DNA from 3 places in the Sporosarcina sp. AD_1 genome. Region 2 is predicted to be linked to each of the others. Evidence: riboswitches for the same ligand, from Rfam matches in the RefSeq annotation. Region 2 holds a riboswitch; each other region holds the start of a gene.
The links. A riboswitch is a leader RNA that binds a small molecule or an ion and turns the genes downstream of it on or off. The one in region 2 is predicted to bind lysine.
Positions count from the first base shown of each region.

Region 1: another riboswitch for lysine. It lies ahead of dapA (4-hydroxy-tetrahydrodipicolinate synthase); the one in region 2 lies ahead of ACSW3C_RS17175 (Na+/H+ antiporter NhaC family protein).
Region 3: another riboswitch for lysine. It lies ahead of ACSW3C_RS17665 (cysteine hydrolase family protein); the one in region 2 lies ahead of ACSW3C_RS17175 (Na+/H+ antiporter NhaC family protein).

Region 1 covers NZ_JBPVIR010000006.1:248,698-259,315, reverse strand. The annotation lists gene opuFB (osmoprotectant update ABC transporter permease/substrate-binding subunit OpuFB) at 1-833, shown strand, start outside; gene ACSW3C_RS13625 (hypothetical protein) at 891-1,184, opposite strand; gene ACSW3C_RS13620 (nitroreductase family protein) at 1,306-1,923, opposite strand; gene ACSW3C_RS13615 (winged helix-turn-helix transcriptional regulator) at 2,050-2,403, shown strand; gene ACSW3C_RS13610 (hypothetical protein) at 2,434-2,583, shown strand; gene yiaA (inner membrane protein YiaA) at 2,739-3,209, shown strand; lysine riboswitch at 3,333-3,510, shown strand; gene dapA (4-hydroxy-tetrahydrodipicolinate synthase) at 3,766-4,659, shown strand; gene ACSW3C_RS13595 (Type 1 glutamine amidotransferase-like domain-containing protein) at 4,723-5,334, opposite strand; gene ACSW3C_RS13590 (quinone oxidoreductase family protein) at 5,382-6,356, opposite strand; gene ACSW3C_RS13585 (MFS transporter) at 6,850-8,427, shown strand; gene ACSW3C_RS13580 (ABC transporter ATP-binding protein) at 8,486-9,163, opposite strand; gene ACSW3C_RS13575 (ABC transporter permease) at 9,165-10,196, opposite strand; gene ACSW3C_RS13570 (hypothetical protein) at 10,556-10,618, opposite strand, start outside.
Region 2 covers NZ_JBPVIR010000009.1:161,689-172,306, forward strand. The annotation lists gene ACSW3C_RS17145 (sensor histidine kinase) at 1-377, shown strand, start outside; gene ACSW3C_RS17150 (hypothetical protein) at 473-736, opposite strand; gene ACSW3C_RS17155 (DUF72 domain-containing protein) at 1,049-1,912, shown strand; gene ACSW3C_RS17160 (sulfite exporter TauE/SafE family protein) at 1,912-2,736, shown strand; gene ACSW3C_RS17165 (bifunctional metallophosphatase/5'-nucleotidase) at 2,738-4,138, shown strand; gene yunB (sporulation protein YunB) at 4,180-4,959, shown strand; lysine riboswitch at 5,012-5,190, shown strand; gene ACSW3C_RS17175 (Na+/H+ antiporter NhaC family protein) at 5,322-6,893, shown strand; gene ACSW3C_RS17180 (sodium-dependent transporter) at 7,110-8,639, shown strand; gene ACSW3C_RS17185 (methionine/alanine import family NSS transporter small subunit) at 8,652-8,759, shown strand; gene lipA (lipoyl synthase) at 9,042-9,986, shown strand; gene ACSW3C_RS17195 (YutD family protein) at 10,001-10,324, shown strand; gene ACSW3C_RS17200 (DUF86 domain-containing protein) at 10,450-10,618, shown strand, end outside.
Region 3 covers NZ_JBPVIR010000010.1:66,030-76,647, reverse strand. The annotation lists gene ACSW3C_RS17710 (NupC/NupG family nucleoside CNT transporter) at 1-430, shown strand, start outside; gene ACSW3C_RS17705 (hypothetical protein) at 683-841, shown strand; gene ACSW3C_RS17700 (hypothetical protein) at 957-1,448, shown strand; gene ACSW3C_RS17695 (DUF3889 domain-containing protein) at 1,521-1,841, opposite strand; gene ACSW3C_RS17690 (hypothetical protein) at 1,974-2,576, shown strand; gene ACSW3C_RS17685 (hypothetical protein) at 2,573-3,883, shown strand; gene ACSW3C_RS17680 (YfcC family protein) at 4,014-5,405, shown strand; gene ACSW3C_RS17675 (M20 metallopeptidase family protein) at 5,432-6,592, shown strand; gene ACSW3C_RS17670 (mandelate racemase/muconate lactonizing enzyme family protein) at 6,589-7,704, shown strand; lysine riboswitch at 7,902-8,086, shown strand; gene ACSW3C_RS17665 (cysteine hydrolase family protein) at 8,260-8,970, shown strand; gene ACSW3C_RS17660 (APC family permease) at 8,993-10,351, shown strand; gene ACSW3C_RS17655 (LrgB family protein) at 10,413-10,618, opposite strand, start outside.

The sequences.
Region 1 (10,618 bases), on a different contig from region 2:
TCTCGCTGCGTGAAGACAAACAGCTTGTAATCGGAGCCAAGCTAGGAGCAGAGCCAGAAATTCTTATTAATATGTATAAGCTCTTAATTGAAGAAGAAACAGATTTGTCCGTTGAACTGAAGCCGGGTCTCGGCAAGACATCATTTGTTTTCCAAGCTCTGCAATCTGGGAGCATCGATATGTACCCTGAATTCACAGGGACCGCTTTATCCGAGTTTCTGAAAGAAGAGGCTGTCAGCAACGACCGAAACGAAGTCTATGAGCAGGCAAGGGAGGGCTTGGCGGAGCAATTTGACCTCGCCCTACTGCCTCCAATGGCATACAACAATACTTACACACTTGCAGTTTCCGAAGCCTTTGAACAACAATATGGCGTAAAAACCATCTCGGACCTCGCTGCTGTCGAAAGTGCTGTCAAAGCCGGATTCACCCTTGAGTTCAAAGATCGCGAAGACGGCTACAAAGGCATTAAAAACCTATATGGACTCGACTTCCCATCGGTCCAAACGATGGAGCCGAAACTCCGCTACCAGGCAATAAAAACCGGTGATATTAACCTGATGGACGCCTATTCAACAGACAGCGAGCTACAGCAATATAAACTGACTGTCCTGGAAGACGACAAAGAGCTGTTCCCGCCATATCAAGGAGCGCCTCTCTTGCGGGAGGAGACCTTGGAACAGTATCCGGAACTCGAAGATGTGCTCAACCAACTCGCCGGCAAAGTGACCGACGATGAAATGCGCGACATGAACTATCGAGTGAACGCGGAAGGAGAAAGCCCGGTAGACGTGGCACGTGAATTTTTAAAGAATGCGGGTTTATTGAAATAAACAAGATGGCCGAGATCAATGATTCCCGATCTCGGCCATTTCTTTCTCCAGAGAGGGCTAGGACTCAAGCGGCACGACGAGAAGCCCCAGCTCATCCACCTTGTATCGATCGAGCGCTTCTTGGAGCTTATGCACGTATGTCACGATATACGTTCCGGACCAAACCGTGTCATAGTCGTCCCATAATTCAATATGGCCGCCATCGTGGATGACATGTGAATCTGTTTTATCTTCATACACATAGACGGCCGTCGGGGTGAAATAAAGAATGACAGCATACAATTCCTCCAGCTCCCCCGTTATTTCAGCTGGTTGCCCGCTATACGGGTTTTTGAGTTTATTAAAGAACACCAATCACTCCTTCTTCTCTACTACCCCTCATACGTTTAAACCGGATATAAGATTCATTACACAACAAAAAAGGCGGGTCCATATGAACCCGGCCTTTGAATACATTATTTTGCATTAGCAATTAGATAAATTTCACCTTATTTTCAATCGGTAGCCGGGTAGTTTGATACGCTGGGGCATTTTCCTTACCTATTGTAATGAGGACGATCGGGAAATACCGCTCATCTACTTGGAAGCGTTCAGAGAACTTCGCTTTGTCGAAGCCGCCCATCGGCCCAGTCGCATACCCGCGATTTTTTGCAATGAGCATGAACTGCATCGCAGCAAGTCCCGCATCAAATGTCGCCATGTTTTTACGTGCTTCTTCCGGCGCGTACGGATATGTCTTGTTTGTATTGCTGACAAGCACTTCCTTGCTTGCATCATCAATATAGCCTGCTTCCGACATACTGTCATAGACCGGGCCTACGTTTTTGTAAAACTCTTTGTCGCCTAGTACCGCGATGACAGCAGAAGCTGTTTCGATTTGTTCCTGATCATATGCGATCGCCCGCAAGTCTTTTCTTTCTGCCGCATCTAGGAAGACAAGGAATTCCCAAGGCTGCAAATTGCTTGTGGAAGGCGCAAGTGTCGCTTCTTCCAGCATCTCAAGCAGTTCTTCTTTTTCAACCTTGGCACTCGAATCATATTTTCGGACCGATCGGCGTTCCCGAATCAATTTGGATAGATGTTCAGACATTCCAATTCCTCCTGTTTAGAACTAATCTTTAGTAAGCACAAAACTAGCATACTTTTAGTAAGTTCAAGACGTCAAGTGTTTTGCAATGTGATATGATAAGAAAAAGTAAAAAACGGGGTTGGAAATATGGAAAAAGATCTTAAAACGATAGAAACCGGCACAGAGTCCACTTGCCAGAAATACCGAAACGCCATAGAGTTCATCGGGAAGAGATGGACGGGCATCATTATCTTTAATTTGTTCGACGGACCTAAACGGTATCATGAATTGCTGAATGCAATCGACGGAATCTCAGATAGGCTGCTGTCTGAACGACTCAAAGATCTGGAAGAAGAAGGATTGCTGGTGAAGCGCATCATAGCGGAAGCACCGAGAAAGGTCGAATACGAATTAACCCCGCCTGGTCATGAATTCAAGGATGTCTTCAAAGCGATATTAGGCTGGGTCGAGAAGAAGGAAGAGTTTGTGAACAGGAAGTAGAAATAGGGATAGGTCTAAGGGGGTGTTCCTATGATTTTTATAACGTTCGGCATACTTTTCGTCGTCAACTTTATCATCTGTTCCATTATCACAATCCTCTTCGGTCTAACTCGGAAACTCGATTGGGCCATAATTGCCGTCATTAGTTTTCTCCTCGCCCTTGTCGTTGTGGCTTTTTAATTTTCTATAAATAGCTGAACATTACAGAACGCTTCCCAACTGGCTAGCGTTCTTTTGTTTGTAATTAATTTGCGAAGAGAAACAATATTTCAAATATCAATTGTCGCCTCGTAATCTTTTAGCTATGATGAAGGAAAGAGGAGGGAGATGATTCAATGACCCAGGAAAAGGAATATATAATAGATAAAGAAAAACCCCAGATACCAAAAATAAAAGTGGAAAGAAAAGACGGAGAACCGACAGTTGCTTTTAAAGGGGCATCCATTGCAGCGTTGCTGATCGGAGTGTCATCCTACTTAATCGGCTTGTTTAATGCGGGCATGGAATTAAATGAAAAAGGTTACTACTTTGCCGTTCTCATTTTCGGTCTTTATGCTTCCGTTTCCTTGCAAAAAGCGGTCAGAGATAAAGAGGAAGACGTCCCGGTGACAAATATTTATTATGGCATCAGCTGGTTTGCGCTGATCGTTGCGATCGCTCTAATGGCGATTGGCCTGTATAATGCCGGCAGTATCGTCTTGAGTGAAAAAGGGTTTTATGCGATGGCGTTTGTGTTAAGTATTTTCGCGGCAATTACGGTGCAGAAAAACGTCCGTGATACACAAAAGGCGAGAGAAGCAGATTAATATTTTTCTGTAAAGGTACTTTCCAATCGAATTTTTAAAACTTTTTAAGTTTTTGCTTGCATTTGCTTCTGAAAAGGGGTAAAGTCGTAGTAATTTAACATTCACTTATTTCGCAAGTTTTGAAGTAAGGATAGAGGCGCAAAGACCATCAGTACACAGTCAGAGGATAATGAGATCCGATGAAGACTGTGGAAAGGGGAATTTGCCGAAGTGGAGAGAAACTCATTATCTCGAAGCTGGTTCTGCGTTGAATAAGCACAGAATTGTCATATAGGAAACTATATGGAGGGCTATCTTATGCAATGAAATAATTTATTATTTCAACTGCAACAACGAGCCCTCGTTGTTGCTTTTTTGCGTTCAATTCACTTGGATCGTTTAGATGCACGGAGGTCATGCTCCTGCTTCTCCAAGTTAAGCCTTCGGCGGAGGTCAGCCATTTTGAGAGTTGCACATAACAGCTCGACTAAATCCCGGCCAATTATTCCGAGGCGTGATTGATCACTTGCCCTTCTCCCTCTATTTTTTATAAAAAAATGATAGGATGTGGAGAACAATGAATTTCGGACGAATTGTAACAGCTATGGTGACTCCTTTTGATGAACAGGGTGAAATTGATTTCCAGGCAACACAGAACCTGATTAATTATTTGATTTCCAATGGCACCGAAGCATTGGTTGTCTCGGGAACAACAGGAGAATCCCCGACCTTGACGAACAAAGAAAAAGCCAAGTTATTCAAGTTTACCGTAAACGTTGTAAATGGCAGGGTGCCGGTCATTGCAGGAACTGGCACCAATAATACGAAAGAGTCCATGGAACTGACCCTGCTCGCGGAAAATGCGGGTGTCGACGGCATTATGCTCGTGACTCCGTACTATAACAAACCTTGTCAAGAAGGGCTCTATCAGCACTTTAAGGCCATTGCAGAGGTCACGACTCTGCCGATCATGTTATACAATATTCCGGGACGCAGTGTTGTCAATATGTCCGTTGAAACCGTCATACGCCTCTCGAAGATCCGCAACATCGTGGCAATCAAAGAGGCGAGCGGTGATTTGGACACTATGGCCGAAATTATTGATCGCACGCCAAAGAGCTTTGCATTATATAGTGGCGACGACGGGCTGACACTTCCTGTATTATCAATCGGCGGCGCAGGCGTCGTTTCAGTCGCATCTCACGTAGTCGGAAACGACATGCAAACGATGATCGCGTATTTTCAACGGGGTGATTTTGAACAAGCTGCCCGGGAACATCGCAGACTGCTGCCTATCATGCGAGCCCTATTCGCAGCGCCAAATCCATCTGCTGTCAAAGCGGCACTCAACCTAAAAGGCATACCAGTTGGCGGCGTCCGTTTGCCGATGATTCCGCTCAATAGCGATCAGCTGCGCAGCTTATACCAATCTTTAACGCTCTATGAGGAATTAGCTTTTTCAAGGAATTGATCAACTAGCAAAGTAACACGCCAGGTTCACACGATAGTGGAGCCTGGCATTTCTTATCATGGATTAGTTGCATGGCGTTGTGATCTTCGCAAGCAGAATCTCATTTTGAAAGTGCAAGTTTTCGTTGTCTGTTAATGCATAGATGGGGCTGCCTTTTCTACTGGGTGCCCAGGCATCGAATGCAAGACGCCGAGACTCTTCATTATAATGAGGACACAGACTTCCCTTCAACATCCCAAGCCCTTGAAACTCCTCATATCCTTCCTTGCTTTCACTAAAGCACGTCTCAAACCAGCACATCGCACCGGCACTTATCCCAGCTAGAATCACTCCATTTTGATATGCATTTTTCAGAACCTCATCAAAACCGGTCCGGCGCCAGATTTCAAGCATAGATTGGGTGTTGCCCCCACCCACATACACGATGTCCAACGCATTCACGACCTTTTGAATAGCGGGCGCCAGAAAGTCTTTACTTGTTAAATGGCTTGGCTCCTCCTCTCGGAAGGCTTCATAAAACTTGTCGATATATCCCGGTGCGTCGTTGCTTGCCGTTCCAATAAATGCGATTTTAATTGGCCCTTGTTTCCGGCAGATTTTCAACAGGTACTCATCAATAAATGGGGTGTTTTCTGAAAATCCCCCGCCTGAAATGGCTAGTATCTGTCTTTTCATTCATACTCTCCTCTCCCTCTTTCATTCGTCATATTTAATACATGCTTTCACTCCACTCTCAAAAGAATCTTTCCTTCATATTTACGGCTTTCCATTAATCGATGAGCCTCTGAGGCATCTTGTAATGTAAAAATTTGAGCGATAGGAAGAGCAACCTGATGTAAAGTAATTAACTCAATTACTTCTTCAGCAATAGATGCCAATCGAGCGGGGTCATGCTTTCTCGTAGTACCTAAACTAAAACCCTTAATACTTCTGCAGCTACTATGGACATCATTTGTAGTAAAGGTTCCTGGCAGACCACTGCTATTTCCAAATTGCACAAGTGTACCGTACAATGCTAAGCATTCTAGGCTCTTCCCTGTTACCTCACCGGCTACAGAGTCAAAGATAACATTTGCTCCTTGACCATCCGTATGATACAAGGCTTCTTCAACAAACGAATCATAGGTGCATACAATATCCGCCCCTAAGCTCTTTACATACTTTGCTTTTTCCATATGGCCTACCGTACAAATAATTGTCTGCGTTCCATATAATTTCGCTAGCTGTACAAGCATGGAGCCAACACCGCCAGCAGCACTATGTATAACAATTGTATCCTTTTTATTAATTTGCCCGATCTCATGTAATAGGATAAATGCTAAAAACGATATAGTCGGCAAAGCAGCCGCCTGTTCAAATGAAAGACTTTCGGGAATTTTAAAGACTAACCTTTCATCCGCAATCACGTATTCTGCATACGATCCATATTTAGGGAACGCAACGACGCGATCCCCTTTTGAGAAACCTGAATGAGGATGAGCCTCTTCAATGACCCCAGCTGCGTCCAATCCCAGTATTAGTGGAAATTGTCCTTTTCCTTTTTTGCCTCTGCGAGTTTTTATGTCAGCATAATTCACACTTGTAAATGCAACTTTTAGTAAACATTCTCCTGCACCAATTTTCGGACGTTCCATTTCCTCTAACATAAGAACATCGGGTCCACCGAATTCTTTTTGAATTATCGCTTTCACATTCATCCCCTCCCATACTCAATGTAGCATGAAAAATAGTTTTCATAAATTTTCAAATTCCTATGCACTTGCATAAGTTTTTCGAATCAAGTTCATTAAATACGATTCAAAATCAAAGGAAAAGTGCAATGGCTCCTTAACGGTGTTGCTTTCAACAAGTCTTCAATTCCAATCCGAACAATGATAAATGATCCAGCTTGATGCATAAAAAATTGACTCAATACTAAGAATGCGGTTCAATAATCCTCCTTAATTAGCAACCCTAAATGTGAGAGCAATCCTCACCAATTGGGCTTTGTGCTATGTGAGTAACCAAACAAGTCTAATAGACGAAGCATAAAGGATTCTTAGCAATTTAGAATCAAGGATGGATATTTTCGGGCATAATTCATTAATAGAAGAGAAACAATTAATGCAGCCCCACTTGTAACATAAAGTTCGCCTTCTGTTCATTTTCGATTATTATAATAATCAATCATTATTTATGGAGGTGTGATCGATGGCAATAAAGGAAAACAAGACGACTACATTAGGCTTCACGATACTATTGATCGGCGTATTCATGGCGGCGCTGGATAACGGGATTATTAGTGCCGCTTTGACAACAATCAACTCTTCGTTCGATGTATCAGCGACGTCGGGTGCCTGGGGAATCACACTGTACACGCTTGGCCTGGCTGTCGCCACACCAATTGTCGGTAAGCTGGCAGACCGCTATGGCCGGAAGAAATTGTTCCTCATTGAGGTCGCCATTTTCACGATCGGTTCACTCGGTGTTGCACTGAGTCCCAATTTCACTCTGTTCTTGGCGGCTCGTTTATTCCAGGCGCTCGGTGGCGGCGGGATATTCATTATCGCCAGCTCCCATGTCCTCAGTACATTTGCAAAAGAGAAACAAGGCAGCAAGCTAGGATTGCTTGGTGCGATGAACGGGATTGCTTCTGTTGTTGGTCCGAATATCGGCAGCTTTCTGATCGATTTGACGGGTAATTGGCATTGGCTCTTCCTAATCAATGTTCCCATTGGTATTCTGTTAGTCATCTTCGGCTGGCTTTCCTTACAAGAAACAAAAACGTCTGTACTGTCAAAAATCGATTTTCTTGGCATCTCTCTATTATCTTTCTCCATCTTAAGTGTCATGTTTGCAGTCAACAATTTGGGTGAAGGAGGCTTGCTAAACAGTCTTCTCGGCTGGAGTACACTCGGTTTATTGCTGCTTGGTGTTGTCCTTTTTGCCTTGCTGATCTTTGTGGAAAAGCGGAATGAAGCGAAGCATGTCGATCCGATTTTACCGTATCATTTATTGCGTAAACCAACGTATTCCATGACGATGGTAATGGGGGCACTGTCCGGGCTGTTCATTGGAGCAGTCATCTTCATCCCTTCGTATGCGGAGCAGATTCTCGGCATTCCAGCTTCCAAGTCAGGGTATTGGATGACACCACTTGCTTTAGCATCAGGTATTGGGGCTGCAGGCGGCGGGTTCTTTGTTGATAAACAAGGTCCTGTAAAGACACTTATCCTCTCGGGCATCATTTCGGTGATTGGTTTCGGGGGACTCGGTCTTTTTGTAGATTCAAAACTGACGTTTATTCTCTTTTCCGTAATCGCAGGAATCGGATTCGGTTTTGTTCTTGGCGCTCCTTTGACAGTGCTGACCTCGAACGCAGCCGGCACCCAAAAAGGCTCTGCAATCGGCACGCTGTCAGTCGCCCGGCAAATCGGTTTGACGATCTCGCCTACCATTTTTGCGGCTTTCATCCAGCAGGGCTTCAGTCAATTGGGCACGCTTATTCCTGAAAAATTAAAAGCACACGGAATTGATCCGTCTGCCATGCCAAGCGGAGCATTGGAGTCTGTCAGTGGCGGCGGGTATGCCAATATCCAGGAGAACATTGAAAAGATACCGGTGGCGGACGTACGAGATGCTTTGAATGAAGCATTCCAAAGCGCAGTCCATTCAGCATACGAGCCAATCTACTTAACGTCCGCAGGCGCCGCTCTCTTCATGATTATTATTGCTTTAGTTTTCAGCAAAAAGTTCGCCAGAGACGCTAAAGAGCATCCTGCCGAGTAACGCAATTCATAAAAAAAGGGAACAGCATTATCGCGCTGTTCCCTTTTCTTATGATCTTTTATTCCACAATATAGCCATCCCGCATGGTGATGATTCGATCAACATACGGTAGCATCTCTTCGTCGTGTGTGACCATCAGCGTGGTCAGCTTCAGAGTTTTGGTCAGCTGACGCAGCAACTCCATGACATCCTTGGAACGTTTCGTATCAAGGCTTGCTGTCGGCTCATCGGCGAACAGGATTTTCGGACGATGGATAATCGCCCGTGCAATCGCTATTCGTTGCCGCTCCCCACCAGATAGAGAAGCCGGATAAGCGTCTTTCCGGTGATCCATTTCAACGAGCTTTAAGATATTGTCGACTTCTTTTTCCTGCTCTTTCTTGTTGAGCTTTGATTCTGCTACATCTAGCATTAACAACAGCTGCTCTTCCACTGTCAAAAACGGAACGAGATGGGATGATTGAAAGACAAAACCGAATTCCGACGCCCGCACTTGGCGGATTTCCTCTTGCGACATCTTCGTCATATCTTTCCCTTCGAAAAGGATTTCTCCATCAGTTGCCCGCTGCAGGCCGGCCGCAATGGTCAGGATTGTTGACTTTCCTGAGCCGGATGGTCCGATGAGCGCCGTCATCTCCCCTTCCTTCAAGGTAAGATCGACGCCTTTCAAAATCTGCTCTTCCACTTCGCCATTCGTGAAGGTCTTCGTAACATCTTCTATTAGAAACGTCGCCATCTTACATCTCTCCTTGCTGAATCGCTTGAAGCGGTTCGATTTTCTTAATTTGGAATCCGGAAATGGTCGCACCGACAAAACCGACAACAAGGAAAACTGCCGATAGCATCAAGACAGTGTCGAGTGTCAAATGGAACGGCATTCCTTCTGGTGCTACGAAATTAAACAATTGGCTTAAACCAATGCTGAGTGCCAATGCGACAAGCGTAATCGCAATCATTTGGAACCAGATCATTTTAAACAGCGCAATCGTCTTCATCCCGATCGCTTTCAAAATGCCATACAATCCGATTTTCTGCACGTTCATCATATAGAAGAAAATCGCGAACAACATGCCGCTAATGACAACTAAAAACCAAATGATCATGTTCAATGACATTTGTTCGGCACTATAGCTTGGAATGGCATTCAAGAATGTTTTATTGCTGAATGACTCAAGGCCATTGTAAGCCGGTGCATCTTTTCCGGGAATGAAAATCGTTTGCATTTCCATAACACGGTACATCTCTTGATAGTTCGTTATGTTAATGTAGGCAACCGGCGCGTGGCTGTATTTCTTCTTGTCGACAAAGCCTTTGACGACGAACTCACCGCTGAACTGGTTGTTGGTCAACACATCGCCAACTTGGATGCCATCTTCTTTGAGAGAGCTGTCCAAGAGAATTTCGCCTTCTTTTACATTTTCAAATACATCGGATTCCGTTGAGGTGACAAACGCGACACTATGCTGCTTGTCCTCCGAGTCGTTAACAAATCCCATTTGCACTGAAAAGGCAGTTGCTTTTGGATGTTCTTTCACTATTTTCTCTTGCAAGCCCGTATCTATTTTGGACAGATTGTAGGTTTGCTTTGCGTTTTCATTCAAATAAAACTGGCCTTCCGGTAAATCCTTGATTAACGCCGCATTATCTTGCGACAAACCGTTCGCCAATCCTGAAATAATAAACGTCAAAAAGCTGACGAGAAATATAATCGAGCCGAGAATCAAAAACTTTGTTTTGTTCTTCCGCATTTCTTTCCATGCTATCTTCACTGAAATCGCCTCCGTTATTGTTCATGCCTTTATATTACGGCGACAATATAAACGGAAGATGAACAGTTGATTACAAAATCAAGTATTTAAAAAAGCCTGCAGGCGCAGGCCGTTGCTCACTATTGCTCAAATGGATACCCAATTGAATTGGCAATCTCTACAAGAACTTGAGGGGTCACAATATCTGATATCCGCTTATCTACCATTAGCTTGTACTGCCAAACATCCTTTTCAAAGACCAATAAATCGAAGCCTTCCAGTTTAATGTAGTGCGCCTCGCTTTGATCAAGCAGTTGATACGTACCTGTAATGCTCTCGTCTTTGAAAATGAGCTTTTCTGCAAGTGGCCGGATGACAATTTAATAATGGTTCTCGGAATATTGATCACTGATCATTTTAAGTTCAAAGGAATCGTTCAAGTT
Region 2 (10,618 bases):
TCCATCATTTTGAACTGCTCGCTGAAGGTCCAATCCAGGTTGCTTTTGATCCGAAATTGCTGAAACGGGCATTGCACAATCTATTAATGAATGCTGTCGTTCATAATGATTCGTCCGTGCATATTGTGACAGCCATCGAACAAATTCCGGAACAAGTCGTAATAACAATTCAGGATGACGGCATTGGCATGACGGAGGATACATTGCGCAATGTATTCAACCGTTACTACCGTGGAACGACGACAGAGCAGACATCGGAGGGGACGGGCCTGGGAGTTGCCATCGTGAAAAGCCTGATTGAAGCGCACGGTGGTACGATTGAAGTAAAAAGTGTTTTTCAGGGAGGGACGGCCATCACTCTCATCTTGCCGAATTAGGCGTAAATGGGCAGCAATGTGTAGAAGTCGTTTGTCGCAGGTGTAAAATATAAAAGGAAGAACAGAGTCTTTCGGACTCGTTCTTCCTTTTTTTGTTACTTGCCTGCTATGTTCATGCACCAAGTAAAGTTCTCCCAAGCGGTATACCAGCCCGTGAAAAGCTCTTGCGAATCATCCCAACGTACTTCAAACTTTTTCTGGCCGTCCACTTCTATTAAATACAGCTCGAGAGTAGGATCGTCTTTAGACACTGCAAGCTTCATGCCGTTTTGAAGTTCTTCCTCGGTAAACACTACATCTGAAACCGAACGTACCTGTGCTTGTTCAAATACTGCTTTGTTGCTGATTCTATAATTCATAATAACCTCCAAATTAAACAATTAACTTTATCCAATCTCATTCTGCAAACGATAGAACTACAACAGTATATACTAAAGCATTTAGAGATGAAATCAAGTATTAAATTAGCAGCTGGAGGTTCTAGATACAGTTTATTTCCTGCATAAAAAGGAAAGTCCCCTTATCTAATGCCTTTGAAGAGGCAGACACGGACGGTTACTGCTTTTCCATAAAGGGAAAGGGAGATTGTGATTCAAAATGCAAACTAGCAATGCATCCTGTTAGGCATATGCTATGATGGATTATACGAAATCTAGAAAGGGGAGAGGGCATTGATTCAAGTCGGTTTGACAGGATGGGGAGATCATCCCGATGTTTATAGCCCCACTTCGAATGCCAAAGAGAAATTGATTGATTACAGTACCCATTTCCCAATCGTCGAATTGGATTCGAGTTTTTACGCCATACAGCCGGAGCGGAATATCCGGAAATGGATCAGGGAAACGCCAGATACATTTCAATTTATCGTCAAGGCGTACCAAGGCATGACTGGCCATCAGAGAGGGAAGATCCCGTATGATACGCCGGAAGAGATGTTTCAGGCATTCCGGTTGTCGATCGGGCCTTTAAAGGAAGCGGGAAAGCTGGCGATGGTGCTTGTCCAATTTCCGCCATGGTTTGATTGCATCCGGGCGCACGTAGAAGAAATCAGATACATATGCAGAGAGCTGGCCGATTACGATGTGGCGATTGAGTTTCGCCATCAAAGCTGGTATTCAGATGAATTTAAGGAGAAGACTCTCGAGCTGCTGAGGGAATTGAAGGCAATTCATACGGTTTGCGATGAACCGCAGGCCGGAGAAGGCAGTGTGCCGCTCGTTCCGATCGCAACCCGGGCTGACAAAACGTTTGTCCGTCTACATGGACGGAATGTGGGTGGCTGGCGCAATGTCACAGGAGATAGCAAAGAGTGGCGCAAAGTGCGGTATCTCTATAATTATTCCGATGAGGAGCTGGAGGGAATTGGGGCGGCGGTTGCCGACCTTGAAAAGCAATCGGAACAGATTTACATCGTGTTCAACAACAATTCCGGAGGGCATGCGGCAGAGAATGCAAAGCGTTTTCAGTGTTTGCAAGGACTTGATAGTGCCGGCCCAGCACCGAAGCAGTTGGACCTCTTTGGAGGAGATGAGTAATGGAATACGTATTATTAGCGATTATCGGTGCGCTAGCAGGTGTGCTTGGATCCATCGTCGGCTTAGGGGGCGGGACGATCCTTGTACCCCTTACTTTGCTCGTCGGCATTGATCTCGGTTGGATTCCCGGCATCACACCGCAAAGTGTTGTCGGGTTGTCCGTCATCATGATGATTTTCAACGGGCTTTCTTCGACCATATCTCACATGAAGGTAAAGACGGTCGATTATCAAAGCGGCTTCATTTTCTTTATAGGAACGGTCCCCGGGACTTTGATCGGGGCATTTGTGAATAAAAATGTAGACTTGCCATCATTTAATTTATATTTTGGTATTTTGCTTATTGTGTTGGCTGTTTTATTGCTCGCTCGAAAATATTTAAAGCCGATCCATTGGTTTGTGAACCATGGGAAGGAACGTGTCTTCATTGATCCAAAAGGAGAAACCCATGTATATGGCTATCCGATCTGGTTTGCCTTGCTGCTCACGTTTGTGATTGGCTTCACGTCTGGGCTCTTCGGCATTGGCGGGGGTACAATGATCGTGCCAGCGATGATTTTACTTTTCCTATTTCCTCCGCATGTTGCGGTCGGTACATCGATGTTTATGGTGTTTTTATCGGCTATCGTCAACTCGATCACGCATATTTCGCTCGGGCATGTGCCTTGGCTGTATACACTTCCGGTCATTCCCGGTGCGTACATCGGCGGTACGATCGGTTCGAATCTGAATAAAAAAATGAATTCGGAAACGCTTGTTGTTGTTCTGAGAGTCATTTTATTGCTGTTTGGAATTCGATCGATCATTGAAGGGATCTGGGGTTGAAATGAAGGAATCTATTATCTCAATTCATCTTTACCATACAAATGATCTTCATAGCCATTTTGATAACTGGCCGAAAATAAGCCGTTATTTGAAAGAGAACAAAGTAAAGCATCAGCTGCAAGGTGATGCTTGTTTTGTATTCGATATCGGCGATCATATCGACAGATCCCATCCCTATACGGAGGGCACGAGAGGAAAGGGAAATGTCGCCCTTTTGAACAGCGCGGGATGCGATGCAGTGACAATCGGCAACAATGAAGGGATCACGTTGTCGAAGAATGCATTGAACACATTATACGAAGGGGCGGCGTTCGACGTGATTCTCTGTAATTTGGAGGAGCCGGATGGGACGTTTCCCAAGTGGCTGAAGCCGTATCGCATTTTTGAAACGGCAGAAGGCGTGCGCATCGGTGTGATCGGCGCAACGGCGATGTATCCGGCTTTTTATTCCCGTTTGGGGTGGAAGATATCAGAACCGCATGCCGCCCTTCGAAAGATCGTGGCGGAAATAGAAGGACAGGCGGATGTTCTAATTTGCCTTTCCCATCTAGGTATCCATGAGGACCGGAAGCTTGCGGAAGAACTTGATTCGATCGATGTCATCCTCGGTGCGCATACCCATCATTTATTTACAGAAGGGGAATGGATCGGGGATACATTATTGGCCGCGACGGGGAAATTCGGGATGTACGTCGGGCATGTCGCGCTTGAATACGACGTTGAGAAAAAACGAATCACGCATAAAGAGGCGGCTGTAGTCCGATGTGATGGCTTGGACAGTGATCCGGGAGATACGGCGATGGTTAATGAATTGATGGATCGCGGAAAGAAGACGCTGGACGAAAACGTCTTTTATAATATTGAATCGATGCCTCAGGAATTGTTCGGTCCAAGCAAGCTGTCCTCTTTCTTCGGAGAGGCGCTGATTGCTTATACAGAGGCCGATTGTGCATTGTTCAACGCCGGCATCTTTCTAGGCGGGCTGGAAAACGGCTGGGTGACCAAAGGGGATCTGCATGCATTGCTGCCTCATCCGATCAATCCGTGCATCGTTAGTCTGAACGGCAGAGAGTTGCGTGAGCTTTATGAGCTCTCCCTGAACGACGAGCTGCCACGGACAGAAGTGAGAGGTCTTGGCTTTCGTGGCACCCTAATGGGAGCCATGATCCGTGAACGGCTATGGATGGATGAAGGAATGTTGTGCGTCGGTGACGAGGAAGTGGAGGATGACAAGAGCTATCGGCTTGTTACGCTGGACATGTTCACTTTTGGCTACTTCTTTCCGTTATTGAAAGATGCGCCAAAGGAGTATATTATGCCTGAATTGATCCGAGATGTCGCCGGTTGGTATGGCAAACGCTTGCTGGAGGAGAAGCGGACTGGCAGTCAGCAAATGGAATGAACGGCTCCTTGCCTGCATAGATTTATGTAGGAGGAGTCGTTTTGAAATTTTATGGTCAAGTCCCGCGTAAATATTACGGCAGGAAAAAGAAAAAGCGTAAATGGATATCCCTTATATTGCCTGCGTTTCTTCTGACAATCGCTATTTTCCTCTATATCGTAAACGCCAGACTTACCCCTATTTACATACAGTACGCGGAGTTTCAGACGGAAATCATTGCGGCGCATGTCATCACGCAGGCAATCAAATCCCGGTCCACAGAAATTTATAACGTCAATGATATTATTAAAAACATTCCCAATGATTCGGGTGCGATGGTCACAACACAGTTCGATACGGAGATCATCAGTAAGACCATGGCGGAAATCCATAGTTTAGTGGAGTCCCATCTCGATATGGCGGAAAGCGGCAATATGGATATGCTGCCGCTTAATGAAAATATCGAATACGACCCGCAAGCGATGGAAAGCCATGGAGGCGTTGTCTTTTTTGTCCCGGTTGGGCAAGCGACGAACATCCCACTGCTCGGTAATCTCGGCCCGAAAATCCCTATTCGCTTTCATGTGGTAGGAAGCGTGCATACCGATGTGGAAACGGTTGTGACCGAGTTTGGCATCAATAATGCCATTGTTGAGTTGAATGTCCTTGTTACGGTGGATGTCCAAATCATCGTACCACTTGCGACACGTACGACAACTGTGGAGCAGCGCATTCCGGTAGCGTTCGGCATGATTCAAAGCCCGATTCCGCAAATTTACAATAAGGGTGATGGAAACGCGCCGCAAATCGAAGTGCCATTGCAGAAAGGCAAGGATAATTAACCATTGATTTTGCCATCTATTCTTGTTAGGCTAGTAAATGTTAGAAGAATATCGATTAGGTAGAGGCTGCATTGCTTATGAGTAACGTACGAGAGGGTGACACCGTTGACCGTGCTAGAAAGGAAGCTTTGCCGAAGCTGAATGGATTGTCAGGTCCTTCAAGCTGGGGTCATTCCGAACAGGGATGACACTGTCATACATGATTAGAATGTATGATGAGCTACAGATCGTACGTTAGATAGTATGAAATTATCCAACAAACGAACCGTAGATAGCCGATACCGGATGCACGCAAGTGTGAAGGTATCGGTTTTTTCATTCCCCCTACTTGGCCTCGATTCATAGAAATGGAGGAAAGCAACTTGATTGGAACTTGGGTATCAATTTTACCGCCGCTGATTGCCATTGTGATGGTGTTGGTGACAAAGCGGGTCTTATTATCATTAGGAAGCGGTATTGTGGCCGCGGCTTTATTGGTCGCTTCGTTTTCACCGGCTGAAACAGTCAGCTATTTATGGAAGGGGATGATCGTCTCGTTTTGGGATGACGGCGCCCTGAATACGTATAATATTTTCATTATGCTTTTCATCTTATTGCTGGGTGTGATCACTGCGTTTGTCAGTCTCTCGGGAGGGAGCAGGGCATTTGCGGAATGGGCCGTTCGCCGAATCAAGACAAAACGTGGTGCCAAATTGCTGACAGTCATTGTCGGCGTGCTCATCTTTGTGGATGACTATTTCAATGCGCTGGCAGTTGGACAAATTGCGCGTCCCATTACGGACGAGCATAAAGTGTCCAGAGCAAAACTTGCTTATTTCATCGACTCGACATCCGCACCTGTCTGTGTCATCTCCCCGATTTCCAGCTGGGGAGCATTCCTGATCGGCCAGCTGGCATTGATCCTCGGATCGACGGCAGCATTGAGCTACTCGCCGCTATCTGCATTCCTGCTGATGGCACCTATGAATTTCTATGCAATCATCACTCTATTGATGGTGTTCTTCTTCGCTTGGACAAACATCGACTTCTTTACGATGAAAAAGCATGAGGAACTGGCGGACGAGGGCCAGCTCTTCCACCCCGACAAAGATATCCCCGGCCAGCTGAAAGAGGATTTTCCTGTCCATTCCTACGGCAAGGTGAGAGATTTGGTAGCGCCAATTATTACGCTCGTCGTTGCGACGTTCGGTATGATGATCTACACTGGCTACCAAGCGGGCGGAACGATGAATATCTGGTCGATTTTTGAAAATACCGATGTACCAAGATCCTTGCTGATCGGCGGATCGATCGGAACGCTTGTCGCGGGCTGGTCTTATATCGCTCAACTGAAACATAACGAAACCGCGTCGATGCAATGGCTTGGAAAAGCGTTTATCAGCGGTATTAAAGCGATGATGCCCGCTGTTCTAATTCTGGTGTTCGCTTGGGCTTTGACTGATTTGATCGATGTATTGGAAACAGGACAATTTTTATCTGGCGTCGTAGAGAAATCCAATATCCCTGTCGGTTTCATTCCTGTACTGATGTTTGTGCTGGCGGGTGTCATGGCGTTTTCCACAGGCACTTCTTGGGGATCTTTCGGCATCCTGCTGCCGATCGCCGGTACGATTATGCTGAATGCAGAGCCTGAGCTTCTGCTGCCTGCACTGTCAGCGGTACTCGCGGGTGCTGTGTTCGGAGACCACTGTTCTCCGATATCTGACACGACGATCCTGTCATCAACGGGAGCGGGTTGCAACCATATGGACCACGTGTCGACCCAGTTGCCTTATGCCTTGGTGGCTGCAAGCATCAGTGTGGTGGGTTATATTGTTTTAGGATTGACCGGTTCTGTCTGGATAGGTCTGATTGTGGCACTTGCTGTACTCGGAACCTTGTTCTTTGTCTGGACCGCAAAGAGTAAAAAAATGAAAGCAGGGCATTCCGCATAATGCGTTATTCATCTTTGGTAATTAAGATAATTGAAAGGAAGGGGCGATGATTTTTCATCGCCCTTTTGTTATGGATGCGTTAATTGTCGAATAAAATATTGTTTTGACAATAGTCAGTTAGACGTATATACTAATCTCTAAGATTATATACTAATCTGAAAATATATAACTTTGACTCCTTTTAGAAAAGGAGCAATAGGGAAAGGGGAGAGCTTTATGGAACAGCGTTCGCAATGGGGCACGAGGGCCGGATTTATTATGGCTGCTGTTGGTTCCGCGGTAGGGCTCGGCAATATCTGGCGTTTTCCATACGTGGCGTATGAAAACGGCGGAGGGGCATTTTTCATTCCATATTTATTCGCACTACTGACTGCCGGCATACCGATTTTGATCATGGAATTTACAATAGGCCATAAGTATCGTGGTTCCGCTCCATTGTCATTCTTCCGTATGAACGGAAAAGGAGCGGAGTGGCTCGGATGGTGGGGGATCTTTGTTTCGTTCGTCATCTCGACTTACTACGCTGTCATCATCGCGTGGGCGATGAAGTATACGATTTATTCCTTCAATATGGCATGGGGGGATGATACGGGCGGTTTCTTGTTCGGCTCCGTATTGCATCTCGCGGACAATCCGGGAGAAATCGGTGGAATCGTTCCAGGCGTATTACTTCCATTGTTGCTCGTTTGGGCAATTGCCTTCATTATTTTGCTTGCTGGAGTCAAGAGAGGGATCGAACTGGCAAACCGTATTTTCATCCCGACACTTGTCGTCGTCTTCCTTCTAGTCGTTTTGCGTGCGGTCACGCTCGATGGAGCGGCTGTAGGATTGCAGGCTTTCTTCAAACCTGATTTAAGCAAGTTAGCGGATTCGACCGTCTGGGTGGCGGCGTATGGGCATATCTTTTTCAGTTTATCCATCGCCTTCGCTATCATGATTACCTATTCCAGCTATTTGCCAAAAAAATCGGATATTACGAACAACGCATTCATCACAGGATTTGCGAACTCCGGTTTTGAATTGCTTGCAGGAATTGGGATTTTCGCGGCGCTAGGATTCATGGCGACGCAAGCGAACGTGCCAGTCGGCGAAGTGGCTACTGCAGGTGTAGGCTTGGCGTTTGTCGTATTCCCGCAAATTATTAATGAGATGCCGGGGATGAATGGAATCTTCGGAGCACTCTTCTTCCTGTCACTCGTACTGGCAGGGCTCACATCGCTTATTTCGATCTGTGAGACGTATATTGCAGGGGTTTCCGATAAGTTCAATGTGTCCCGTACCAAGTCCGTTATCATCGGGGTGGGGGCAGCTGCGCTTATCTCCTTGCTGTTCGCAACGAATGGCGGTTTGTATTTGCTTGATACGGCCGATTACTTTATCAACCAGTTCGGAGTTGCAGCGATTGGATTAATAGAAGTCATTCTCATTGCTTGGGCATTCCGTAAGCTTCGCGTGTTCGAGACGCATGCCAATGAGATATCAGATATTCGGGTGGGAACTCTCTGGCGTATTTGTTTGAGCGTCATAACACCTATCGTATTGGGCTGGATGATGATCGACTTGTTTCGTAAAAATATTTTCAAGTTGCATGACACGGATAACGGAAACTACGAAGGCTATCCGGACGGATTCATTTTGGCTGGCGGATGGTCAGTTGCCATCTTCGCCATTGTCATGGCACTGATTTTCACAGCAATGAAGTGGAATAAGAAAGCGACAGAATTCAATGAATATGATAATCGATAAGGAGGATTCACAATGAGCGGAGATGCAATTTTAATGATGGTTGTTGGGATCCTCATTATCTGGGGTGGTTTAGCGGCAAGCGTCGTTTATGCAATAATGAAATCCAGAAGCAGAGCTTAATATGGAAAGAGCGCCTGATAGAAGGCGTTCCAGACTGCAGGCAAAGTCAAGAAACCTTGATTTTGTCTGCAGTCTTTTTCTTGTGAATCAAACCGTACTCCCGCTTCGGCATTTAGAAGAAAAGAGAATGCCAAGTGTCCTAAGAAAGAGGTTCCATTTCATGCGAACAGCTTTAGAATTATTTTAGTTCTGGAGGCGGCGGGAGGTTGTTTGAAGTCTGAATATATGTTACATTGACAGGTATAAGGGAATATATCGTCAAGCAGATTGGAGTCGGTTGTCTTGTCATGCAGACCAGAAGTCAAAAAAAGAGATGAACATGTCCGTAAACCGGATTGGTTGAAAATCAAGCTGAACACGAATGACAATTATACAGATTTAAAAAAATTGATGCGTGAAAAGAACTTACATACTGTTTGTGAAGAAGCACGCTGCCCGAATATCCATGAGTGCTGGGGAGAGCGCCGAACGGCTACGTTTATGATTCTAGGGGCTGTCTGTACTCGTGCATGCCGCTTCTGTGCGGTAAAAACGGGTCTTCCGAATGAATTGGATCAAGCAGAACCGGAACGTGTCGCAGATTCGGTTTCTTTGATGAACTTAAAACACGTCGTGGTCACCGCGGTAGCGCGCGACGATTTAAAGGATGGCGGTTCTGCCATTTTTGCGGAAACGATCCGGGCCATCCGGCGTAAAAATCCGTTCACAACAGTGGAAGTGCTTCCTTCTGATATGGGCGGAGATTATGATAACTTGAAGCGTCTTATGGATGCCAAGCCGGATATTTTGAACCACAATATTGAAACGGTTCGAAGATTGACACCAAGAGTCCGTGCACGTGCGACGTATGATCGTTCCTTGGAACTTCTGCTTCGTGCAAAGGAAATGTATCCTGATATTCCAACCAAATCTTCTTTAATGCTAGGACTTGGAGAAACGTGGGAAGAAATCATCGAGACGATGGACGACCTCCGTGCGCATCAAGTGGACATCATGACGATCGGCCAATATTTGCAGCCGACAAAAAAGCATTTGAAAGTCCAGAAGTATTACACTCCACAGGAATTTGGCGAATTGCGGAAAATTGCGATGTCAAAAGGTTTCTCACATTGTGAAGCAGGGCCGCTTGTTCGTTCGAGTTACCATGCAGATGAGCAGGTTAACTCGGCAGCGAAGGAAAAGCAACGGATTGGTGATGAATTATTGGAGTCAGCGGTGAAAAGCTGAATGGTGGTGTGACATTGATTACGATAGAAAATTACACATATGATCTCGTTAAAGAGTATCGCGATGGTTTTAATGAAGAGGCGCTGAACGCCCGGTTCAGTGACGTCTTGTTAAAGTACGATTATATTTTGGGGGATTGGGGATACGGCCAGCTTCGTCTCAAAGGATTTTTTGAGGATCGGAACAATAAGGCGACCTATGAAACCAAAATTAGTACGGTTCAAGATTATTTATACGAATACTGTAATTTCGGATGTGCCTATTTTATCTTGAAAAAGACCGGGAAAGTGAAGTCGGCTCCTGTCGAGACTGTACCGGATGAGCAAACGCATGTGTAAACTACACATGCGTTTTTCCTTGCCTTTATTTGACGAGCCTGATGGCAACGAAATGACGGAAAAGAGTATAATAAGATATGTGATATGATGGAAGCATGAAATTGCTTACTTAGGAGGAGACCCAATTGTATTTCATTGATCGCAAGAAAATTTATGCTACCCTTACCTACATGGAGCAGCTGCTTGAGTTATTCCGCCAGGAGGCAGGATGGCAGAAGGATCAAGTCCACGCACTCGCATTAGAAAGACTTTCGCACGGAATCGTAGAATCGATCATCGACGTCGGCAACTCGA
Region 3 (10,618 bases), on a different contig from region 2:
TTTCATATCCATCATGGCCTTGTTCAATGGCTTACTCGGAGGCATCGGCGGATGGTTCGGCTATCCAAAACTGTCCCTTCAACAAATTTTTGGCTATATCTTCTCCCCGCTTGCGTTCGTCATGGGTGTTCCTTGGTCGGAAGCATTGACGGCAGGAAACTTGCTTGGTCAAAAAGTGGTGCTGAATGAAATGGTCGCCTTTACGTCATTCCAGCCTTTGATTGACTCGCTGTCTGACAAGACTGTCGCCATCATGACATTCGCCCTTTGCGGCTTTGCCAATGTCGGCTCACTTGGAATCTTGATCGCCAGCATGACAGCATTCGCAGAAAACCAACGCGGCGTTGTCGCAAAACTAGGCATGAAAGCAGTTTTGGCAGGAACACTAGCCAACTTAATGAGCGGTACGATTGCCGGTATGTTTATGTAATAAAATGAACCGTCCTGACATTTTGTCGGGACGGTTTTTGTGTGTTGAGGCAATACGTGGCTTGGGGACCGAGTGAGTGAAGCGGTTTTTTGACGAGGTGAAACGGTGATTATTATCTGTGCGCTGGAGTTATTGGCGTTCGTTTTGATTAATTGGCGTTCAGCAAGAGTTAATGGCGTTCGTTTTGATATATTGGCGTTCAGTAGGAGTTAATGGCGTTCGTTTTGATTTAATGGCGTTCAGCAGGAGTTAATGGCGTTCGTTTCGACTTATTGGCGTTCGGCTGGAGTTATTAGCGTTCGTTTCGACTTATTGGCGTTCATCCGAAGTTATTGGCATTCGTTTCGATTAATTGGCGTTCATTTCAATTATCAGGCGTTCAGCCCGCTAATCTGGCATTCTACTCATTAACCGCCGTATAATCTCCCGGCCAGCAAATAAAATCAGCCGACCGTTACCGCGAACACCCAAGCAGACATTAGCATATTCTAATTAGGCGTATGATTGATAGGATGGAGGCGGGGAAATGGTTAATTTTCAAGCGGTGAGCGGCAGGGTGACGGCGATTACTGATTTTATGATGGGGCCGAATGATATGATGACCGGATGTTATAAATTGTTTACGGTGGAGGGCAGGAACGGATCGATTGTTAATTTTGTTGTGGAGCCTTCCACCTATTTTGTGGATCATGTGCTAGTGAAAGTGGGCGACCAGGTGACAGGCTTCTATGATGCAGACTTGCCGGTGCCGTTCATTTATCCGCCGCAATATCGGGCGGTGGTCATGGCGAAAAACCAAGCGGGCCAATTTATCGATGTGGATTATTTTAATAATCAGCTGGTGAACAGCAAAGGAACGCTGAAGTTGAATTTGTCGCGGCAAACGAAAGTTGTTCTGGAGAATGGGCAGGCGTTTACAAGGAATCCGGGCAATCGGGAGTTGATAGTCGTGTATAGCGCCACGACAAGAAGCGTTCCTGCCCAAACGACGCCTTCTCAAGTTATTGTTATGTGTTAACCGTATCCTGCTTGGGCTTTCCTGAGCAGGATTTTCTATTGCGTTTTCTAATAAAAAGCGACAAGTTCATTGTCAGCGATCCGTTTCACGAAATTCAATATCCTTTAGTGATCCTGTGTTAGTCCAATAAGTAATGGTGACGAAAACACCAAATTCTCGTTTACTGTCTTTTACCCATAGCTTGAATTGTTCTTTGGTCACTCCTTGTTCTGAAGTGCTTCCGATATGCAAATAGTCGACAATGTTTACATTGGGGTACCGGGCCTGTGTTTCTTTCATTGCGACTCGGCCCCATTTAGTGTAGGCAGGCGATTCGGCCTGAATACTGGATGCTGGGAATAATGCCGGGGCGAGTGGAAGCAGCAATCCAAGACTCATCAATACTTTTTTCATATAGAAAACTCTCCTTTTCCATATCATGCGTCATGTCTTACAAATCATTCGCCACCTATTTGTGTAAATTTGACATGGAGTGTATCGGAGTTGTGTTATGATTCCAATAAGTGCATTACAAGGAGAGAAGACGTGGAAAGAATCATATCCTTTTGTCTTGGTGGCATGCTTTTAGTTGTGGCAGGATGTCATGCGCAAAATAATGAATTGACTAATTTCAATGCAACTAGCGAACAGCAAAATAATCAACATGATGATTTTCATTTAAGTGATGAAATGATTCAATCAGTGGAGACGGTAAAGCGGCAGATCCCCATGACCTATGATGTGGGACATCAGCAGTTACAATATGTGATGGATCAATTGCGTTCACATGCTGATGATTTATCCAGAGGGGACTATATTGGATATATGTACGCGACAGATCATCTGTATCACTACTTGTTAGCAATTTATTATGAGGATGAGGATGTATTGGATGTACAATATCCATACACATATTCTGCTAATTCATTTGGTGAATTAACTAAGATGTATCATGATCATGTTGATTTTCGTTCAATTGAGTTGAAAGAAGTACTTCATGAAGATGTTACTATTGAGATTACATTGAGTTATCAAAGTAAAGCCGCAACGAATGAAGAGTACCTTCACTACTTTATTAGTTATGGCGAACATGGATTAAAAGATAAATCTTATTTTTTCAGTAAGAAAAAGGAGGGGCTGAACAATTGATTACCATTGCATTATTCGGTTCTGAAGAGACCGTGAACTTAGTGAAACGGTATGAAAAGCATATTGATAATATAGCAATACAAGCCTTTCCTTATCGGACCGTAGGAGATTTGGGAAAGCTGTTGCCACAAGCAGGTCATTGTGATGTCTACTTATTTTCCGGCATTCTACCTTATGTACATGCAGAACGTCTGGTAGGGGAGTTTGATAAACCGGCTGTCTATATCGCTGATAATGAATTGAATGTTTCATTGACACTATTATCCGTTGTGCACCACCGTCTTGCTGATCTGGATAGAATCTCAATCGACCTGCCGGATCGCAAGAATTTGGATATTATTATCGAGCAATTACATATTGATCCTGAACCGATTTATGTGAAGGATTTTGCGTGGGTGAAAACGGATAAGAGCATGGCTTTCCAGATGAAGCCGATTTTAGATTTCCATCTGGAATTGTGGAACGCTGGGAAAACGGATCTTGCAATTACAAGCATTCATGCGGTATACGACCATTTAGTCAGTCAGGGATTGCCATGTTTACGGATGGTGGATGCCGAGAAGACGATTTTGGATGCTTTGAAGGATGCAAAACATAAGGGGCTTCTTCAAAAAACAGAGCTTTCACAAGTGGCGGTTAGTACGATGTCCATTTCATTTCAAGATAAAGAACATGAACTTTCTTCAGAAAAAATGGAGCCCCTCTTTGAAAGCTTGCAGGACTTGTCTAAGCAAGTCAATGGCTCGGTACAACAATTGACGAAGGAATCGTTTGTTTTTTATGGAACAAAGGGAGGCATCGAATTTCTGATGGAGCATTTGGAACTGCTGCATCCTGTTTACTCTATTGCTGACCAATTATCCGTTTACCTGCATCTCGGATCCGGATTTGGCATGACACTTGTGGATGCGAATAATAATGCTATGATTGCGTTAACGTATGCCCAAAAGCAAGAATCGTCCCATTCCTTTATTGTCGTTACAGAAGATAAAATGGTCATTAATCCACAAGCAACGAAGGAACAGCATGTCTTATTAACAGATGATGAACAGATTATCCAATTAGCGAAAACACTTAAAATTAGTGTGACGAATGTAATCAAAATGATTCAATTTCAGAAATCCAGGCCGCTAAACCGTTTGACGTCTAGTGACATAGCAGATTATTTCGGAATTACAAAGCGGAGTGCGGAAAGAATGTTGAAAAAATACATGGACGTTGGTTGGCTGCAAGTCATCGGCGAAGAGCAACCGTATCAGAATGGACGCCCCCGAGCCGTGTATCGATTAGATTTGCCTGAAAGGTAGTTTTAGAAATAATAAAAGGGTCCCCCGATTTAAAATAGTCAAAATAGTTGTTGACTATTTTTTTGTTTTCCGATACTATTGTTCCAAGTTAGCGTCTATATACCGACGTATAAAAATTGGGGGGAAACCAATGGGGGATCAAGTGAAAGTAAAAAAGAAGTTCCATGTACCGCATGTGTATGTCATCCTGTTTTCCATTATCATTTTGGCAGCGATTGCAACGTATTTGGTACCAGCGGGTGAATATGACAAGATGGTGGATGAGAATAACCGGACCATTGTAGTGGATGGTACCTATCATTTTGTAGAATCTTCGCCAACTAGCTTTTTAGGCATATTTCAAGCAATTCATAAAGGGATGCTGAACTCTGCCGGTATTATCTTTTATATTTTCATCGTCGGCGGTTCATTTGGTATTTTACATGCGACGGGAGCCATTTCAGCTGCTGTCGGTACAATTTCTAAGAAAATGAGTGGCAGGGAATATTGGCTGATTCCTATTTTGATGACGTTTTTCGCGTTATCCGGAGCCATGCTGGGATTAGCGGAAGAAACAATTCCGTACATCACAATTCTTGTGCCGTTAATGGTGCTGATCGGTTACGATTCCCTTGTCGGGGCAGCCATCGTGTTATTAGGAACTTCTGCGGGCTTCACGGCCGCTTTTATGAATCCGTTTACAGTCGGGGTTGCACAAGGGATTGCAGAGCTGCCGATTTTCTCGGGGCTTGGATTCCGTATTGTTTTATGGGTCATCTTCTTAAGTGTAAGTATTTGGTATGTCATGCGATACGCGAAGAAGGTGAAGGCGGATCCTACGAAAAGCGTATTGTATGGGACAGAGCAGGATTTCGAGAAGGTTACGGAAATGGAAGAGATGACGACACGCCATAAGATTATCTTTTTAATTCTGCTTGCAACATTGGTCGGACTCGCAATTGGTGTCATCAAGTATGGATGGTATTTGACTGAAATTGCTGGTTTGTTTTTATTAATGGGGATTGCAATGGGGCTTGTTGGAAAGATGAAATTCGACACCATTGCCGAGTCATTTATTGAAGGGTGCCGGGTACTTGTCATGGGAGCGCTTGTTGTCGGTATTGCGAATGCGATACTCGTTGTGTTGCAGGATGGCGCAATCATGGACACGATCTTGCATGCATTTGCTTCAACCATTGGCGAATTGCCTTCAGTTCTAGCGGCATTCGGCATGTATGTTGTTCAATGTCTATTAAACTTTATCATCCCATCCGGAAGCGGTCAGGCCGCATTGACGATGCCGATTATGGCACCGCTCTCTGATTTGGTCGGCGTAACACGGCAAACTGCTGTTTTAGCATTCCAGTTTGGGGATGGAATATCGAATATCTTCACACCAACTTCCGGCTACTTCATGGCGGGTCTTGCATTGGCACGAATCCCTTGGTCAAAATGGGTGAAATGGATTTTCCCATTGATCATCATTCATTACGTCTTAGGTGCCATTTTCGTTACAGTTGCCCATGTGATTGGGTTTTCATAATTTGAATAAAGAGGTGGAAAAAAGCTTTGAAACAACAAGAATTAATGGATTGGGTTATTGACCAGCGACGTTACTTACATCAGCATCCGGAGCTTTCCCATCAGGAGCGTGAGACGAAAGCGTATATTGCACAGCAGCTTCATCAGCTAGGAATCGATACTTTTTCTCTGACAGGAAAGGACGTTATCGGCATCATCAAAGGAGACGGAGATGGCAAGATAATTGGAATTCGTGCTGATATGGATGCCCTTCCAATTCAGGAAGAGACCGGTTTGCCGTTTTCATCAAAAACCAGCAATGTCATGCATGCCTGCGGGCACGACGGACATATGGCCATTCTTCTCGGCGTGGCGAAAGTTCTCGTCACGAAAAAGGAAGAGATTAACGGAACGATTCTGTTGATTTTCCAGCACGCAGAAGAGGAACTCCCGGGCGGTGCGATGGAGCTAGTGGCGGCAAAGCTTTTGGATGGAGTGGATGCAATATTCGGCTATCATCTATGGCAGCCTATTCCGTCAGGAGTCATTGGTGTACGGGAAGGAGCGACGATGGCGGGGGCAGACCGTTTCTCGATTACCATCAAAGGCAAGGGCGGACATGGCTCCATGCCTCAACAGACCATTGACCCGACATTGATTATCTCGACGATTATCACGCAGCTCCATACCATAGTGAGCCGCAGCCTGGATCCAAAGGAAGAAGCGGTGCTCAGTATCGGAGAGTTGCATTCCGGCTCCAATTATAATGTCATCCCAGACACAGCGGTGGCTTCCGGAACGGTCCGTTATTTCAATAAAGACACGTCGTTCTTAATACGAAAACGCTTCGAGGCAATCGTGGATGGGATATGCAATGCACACGGCGCAGCGTATGAACTGGCGTACGAACATGGCGACCCTCCGCTCATGAATGATGTCCGTTTGACCGCATTCATGGAGAAGCAGGCAAAGTCGCTAGTGGGGGAAGAGCGGGTGCAACGAATTGATGGGATTATGGGCAGTGAAGATTTTGCTTATTACTCAACAGAAATCCCTGCATCCTACATTTTCATCGGAATCGGCAAAGACTCGCATCCTTATGGGCACCATCATCCTAAGTTTGATATCGATGAAGAAATGCTTTCAGTAGGTGTTGATTTATTCACTACGAGTCTGCTGGAGTACATGAAGGAGGGGGCAGGGAATTGAAAATAACATCAGTAGAGGTATATGCGATCCGGCTTCCTCTTATCGACCCATTCATCGTCAGTTACCATACGTACAAGGACATGCCGTCGATCATCGTGAAACTACAAACAGACAATGGACTTGTTGGATATGGAGAAGGGACGCCCGATGAACATGTTACAGGTGAAACATGGGAAAGTGTCTTTGCGGTGCTGAACAAGACATTAGCATCTGTTATTCTCGGAGAAAATCCATTCGACATTGAGAAAATTCATGACAAGATGAATCAGACGATCTTAGGTGCGACGACTGCGAAAGCGGCGCTGGATATCGCTTGCTACGACCTCATGGGAAAAGCGGCAAATCAGCCCGTCTATAATTTGCTCGGCGGGCGGTATTATGACAAGCTGGAGCTTCCAAAAGTTATCAGCATTCTGTCACCGGCGGAAATGGCTGAAAAAGCGAAGCAGGCTGTGGCGGAAGGTTATACGACCTTGAAGCTAAAGGTGGGGACAGATAAACGCCTTGATGTGGAGCGCATCCGTGCGGTTCGAGAAGCAGTCGGGCCGGAAATTGCGCTGAAAGTCGACGCCAACCAAGGCTGGGAGACAAGCGCCGATACGATGTATGTCCTTCAGCGAATTACAGACTGCCATATTGATTGGATTGAACAACCGGTCATCGCAACGGATATTGACGGTTTAGCAGAAATCAAACAAAAGACATCTATCCCCGTCATGATCGACGAAGGTATTCATGGAGACAAGGAAATGTATGAAATTACCGTGAAACGGGCAGTGGATATGGTCAACATCAAACTGATGAAATGCGGGGGGATCTATCCGGCTACCCACATCGTACATCAAGCTCAGCTCGCAGGGTATACATGCCAGGTCGGCTCCATGGTGGAGTCCGCTATCGCATCCGCAGCTGGATTGCATTTATCCACAGCCAAAAAACGGATTAAGAGCAATGAACTTGTTGGTCCGTTAATGTTCAGCGAGGACGTGGCACAATTGGATTTCCAAATTCCTTTTGTCTATCTTTCTGAACGTCCTGGCCTTGGTATTGAGGTGGACGAAGCTATCCTTGAAAAACTGACTAGTGACTATGTGAAGATTGAATTATATTGAGGATTTTTGCCGAGATAAAATAGAGTGCTTGAAAATTTTTAAGCACTCTATTCTAACTCCTGGAATGCCTGCTGGAGCAAGCTTTGGAAGGGTTTATTATCTTTGCAATTGAATGAGCAATAAAAAAATTCATTGACAGAGGCTAGACACGAGTACTAGAATGAAACCTATAATTTAATAGACCTCGCTGCTTACGCAGGTGAGGTAGAGGCGCGATATTTATTAGCGCATAGCGGAGTCCGGGAAGACGTGGATGCTATGAAGAAGGAAATGTCGCCGAAGTATGTAATGAGTTCTCGCCATTATGTACTGGGCCTGTAATGAATAATTACAGGACTGTCTTAATAAATTTGCCGATTTATTAAGTTGTGCTATCTCCACTTGAGATAAAAAGGCGAGGAATTTGGAATGACTGCATCATTTCCGGTTCTTCTGGAAAGATATAGTCTTTTTTTATTGCCTTTGGAGATTCTTTAGCACATGAAGAATCTCTTTTTTGTATTTCTGAATTACTAAAATGCAGCTCAGAATGGCTGTGAATTGGAGGAATTTATGATGGAAAACCAACAAACCTTGTATTACGAATTCGCCCCGACTGAGGAAAAGAAAATGGTCGTCGATCCCGCGAAAACTGCCTTATTGATCGTTGATATGCAACATCAATTCATTAGCAGAGATGGCTTAGATGCCAAATTAGCCCATGAACGCGGCATGTTTGATAAGTGGGAGTACTTCTTCGACCGGATTGATGACATGGTCGTTCCAAACAATAAAAAGCTGCTGGACTTTTTCCGTGGTAACCAACTGGAAGTAACCTTTGGCCGCATTGCATGCCATCATAAAGACGGCCGCGATCGTTCACCAGTACAGCGCCGTCCGGGATGGAACAATATTTTATTGCCGATTGGCGATCCGGGAGCGGAAATGGTCGAGGAGCTGAAGCCGCTGGATGATGAAATTGTAGTGAATAAAACAACGGACAGCGTATTGAGCGGAACGAACTATGAATTCCTACTACGTAATATGGGCATTGAAACGGTCGTATGCACGGGCGTGGTTACCGACCAATGTGTCGCTTCCACTGTCCGCAGTTTAGCAGATGCCGGCTTTGAAGTGATACTCGTCGAAGACGCATGTGCCGCGGCAACACAACAATTGCATGACGCCGAAATCATGATCATGAATCAAATCTATTGCCAAGTGATGAGCACGGAAGAAACGATTCAGTTGATTGAGGAACAATTGCAGCAAGAAATTTTAGTTTAATGATAGAGAGGAAGCGGGCGAGATGACGACCATGCAGCAAAATACATCACAAGACCAAGCGGCTCCGCAATTCAAACGGGTTCTGAAACTGAGGGACCTGGTCATTTACGGAATCGCCTTTATGACACCAATCGCTCCGGCTTATATTTATGGCTATGCTTCCCAGCTAACAGGCGGGATGCTGCCGTTATCATATTTGGTTGCCATGTTGGCCATGATGTTTTCGGCCTACAGCTACGGACGGATGGCTGCCGCTTTTCCTGTTTCGGGTTCCACATATACATATACACAGCGTGCGATCAATCCGCACTTGGGCTTTTTTGCTGGCTGGGCCATGTTTATGGATTATGTTCTGGTTCCGCTCATTGTCTTTATGATCGGTGCGTCATACGCCAACGCGTTAGTTCCGTTTATTCCTTATTGGGTATGGGTGCTCATCATAGCAGGCGTGATTACGGTGATTAATATTCTCGGCATGCAGATGGCCGCTAAAACGAACCGGATTCTCGTTTTATTTATGGGAGTCATCGTCGCCATCTTCGTGATCTTTTGCATAAAAGCGATCACAGTAGAAGAGGGGGCGTCCGCTTTAGTTTCCATTACACCGTTCTTTGCCAGTGATACGTTCGCAATCGGAGCGATCGTCTCGGGCGCAGCGATTGCCTGCTTCTCCTTTTTAGGATTTGACTCGATTACGACATTATCTGAAGAAGCAGTGAATCCAAAAAATGATGTTTGGAAAGCGGCTATTCTTTCCTGCTTGATTGGCGGCATCATTTTTATTGCGCAAGCGTATGTGGCGCAGCTTGTCTGGCCAGATGTAGGAAGTTTCAAGTCTGCAGATACTGCTTTGTTCGAGGTGGCGGAACGGGCAGGCGGTGCACTGTTAGCGACGCTGTTTACAGTAGCTGTTATCGTGTCCACATTCACTGCCGGTTTGACAGGACAAGCGAGTGCTTCACGTCTAATGTTCAGTATGGGGCGTGATGAAGTGCTGCCGAAAAAGTTCTTCACACGATTGCATCCGAAGTATCAGACACCGATGTACAATATTTTATTAATGTGTGGAATCAGTATTGTGGGAGCGATCTTTTTGCCGATTAATTTGGTAGCCGAATTAATGAACTTTGGCGGACTGACAGGATTCATGTTCGTAAACTTATCGGTCATCATCTATTATTTTTTCCGTAAAAAGGAACGCAAAATTGTCCGCTACTTCTTACTTCCCGGTTTTGGTTTTCTCATCTGTTTCTATCTATTTATTAACTTGTCCCATACGACACTGAAGGTTGGTTTTGTATGGCTTGCCCTTGGGGTTATCTATTCGCTCGTGACAACGAAAGGATTTAAGAAACTGCCGCCTGCGCTGGCCGAGTTGTAACTATGTAAAAAGAGTGCCTGGATAGATTCCGGCACTCTTTTTATAGCTTGTTTTCTGTAGATCAACTAAGCAATAGCCAAGCAATGATGGGACCAAGCAAAGAACTCAAAATTGCATTCAATGTCATGGATACAGAGGCCATCGAAAACGCCAGCTCATTATATTCGGCGGCTTTTGATGTTCCTAATGCATGGGAGGCGCTGCCGAGGGCGATTCCTCTTCCGACAGGACTTTCCACGCCGAAGAGGCGAAAGATGTACGGAGCTA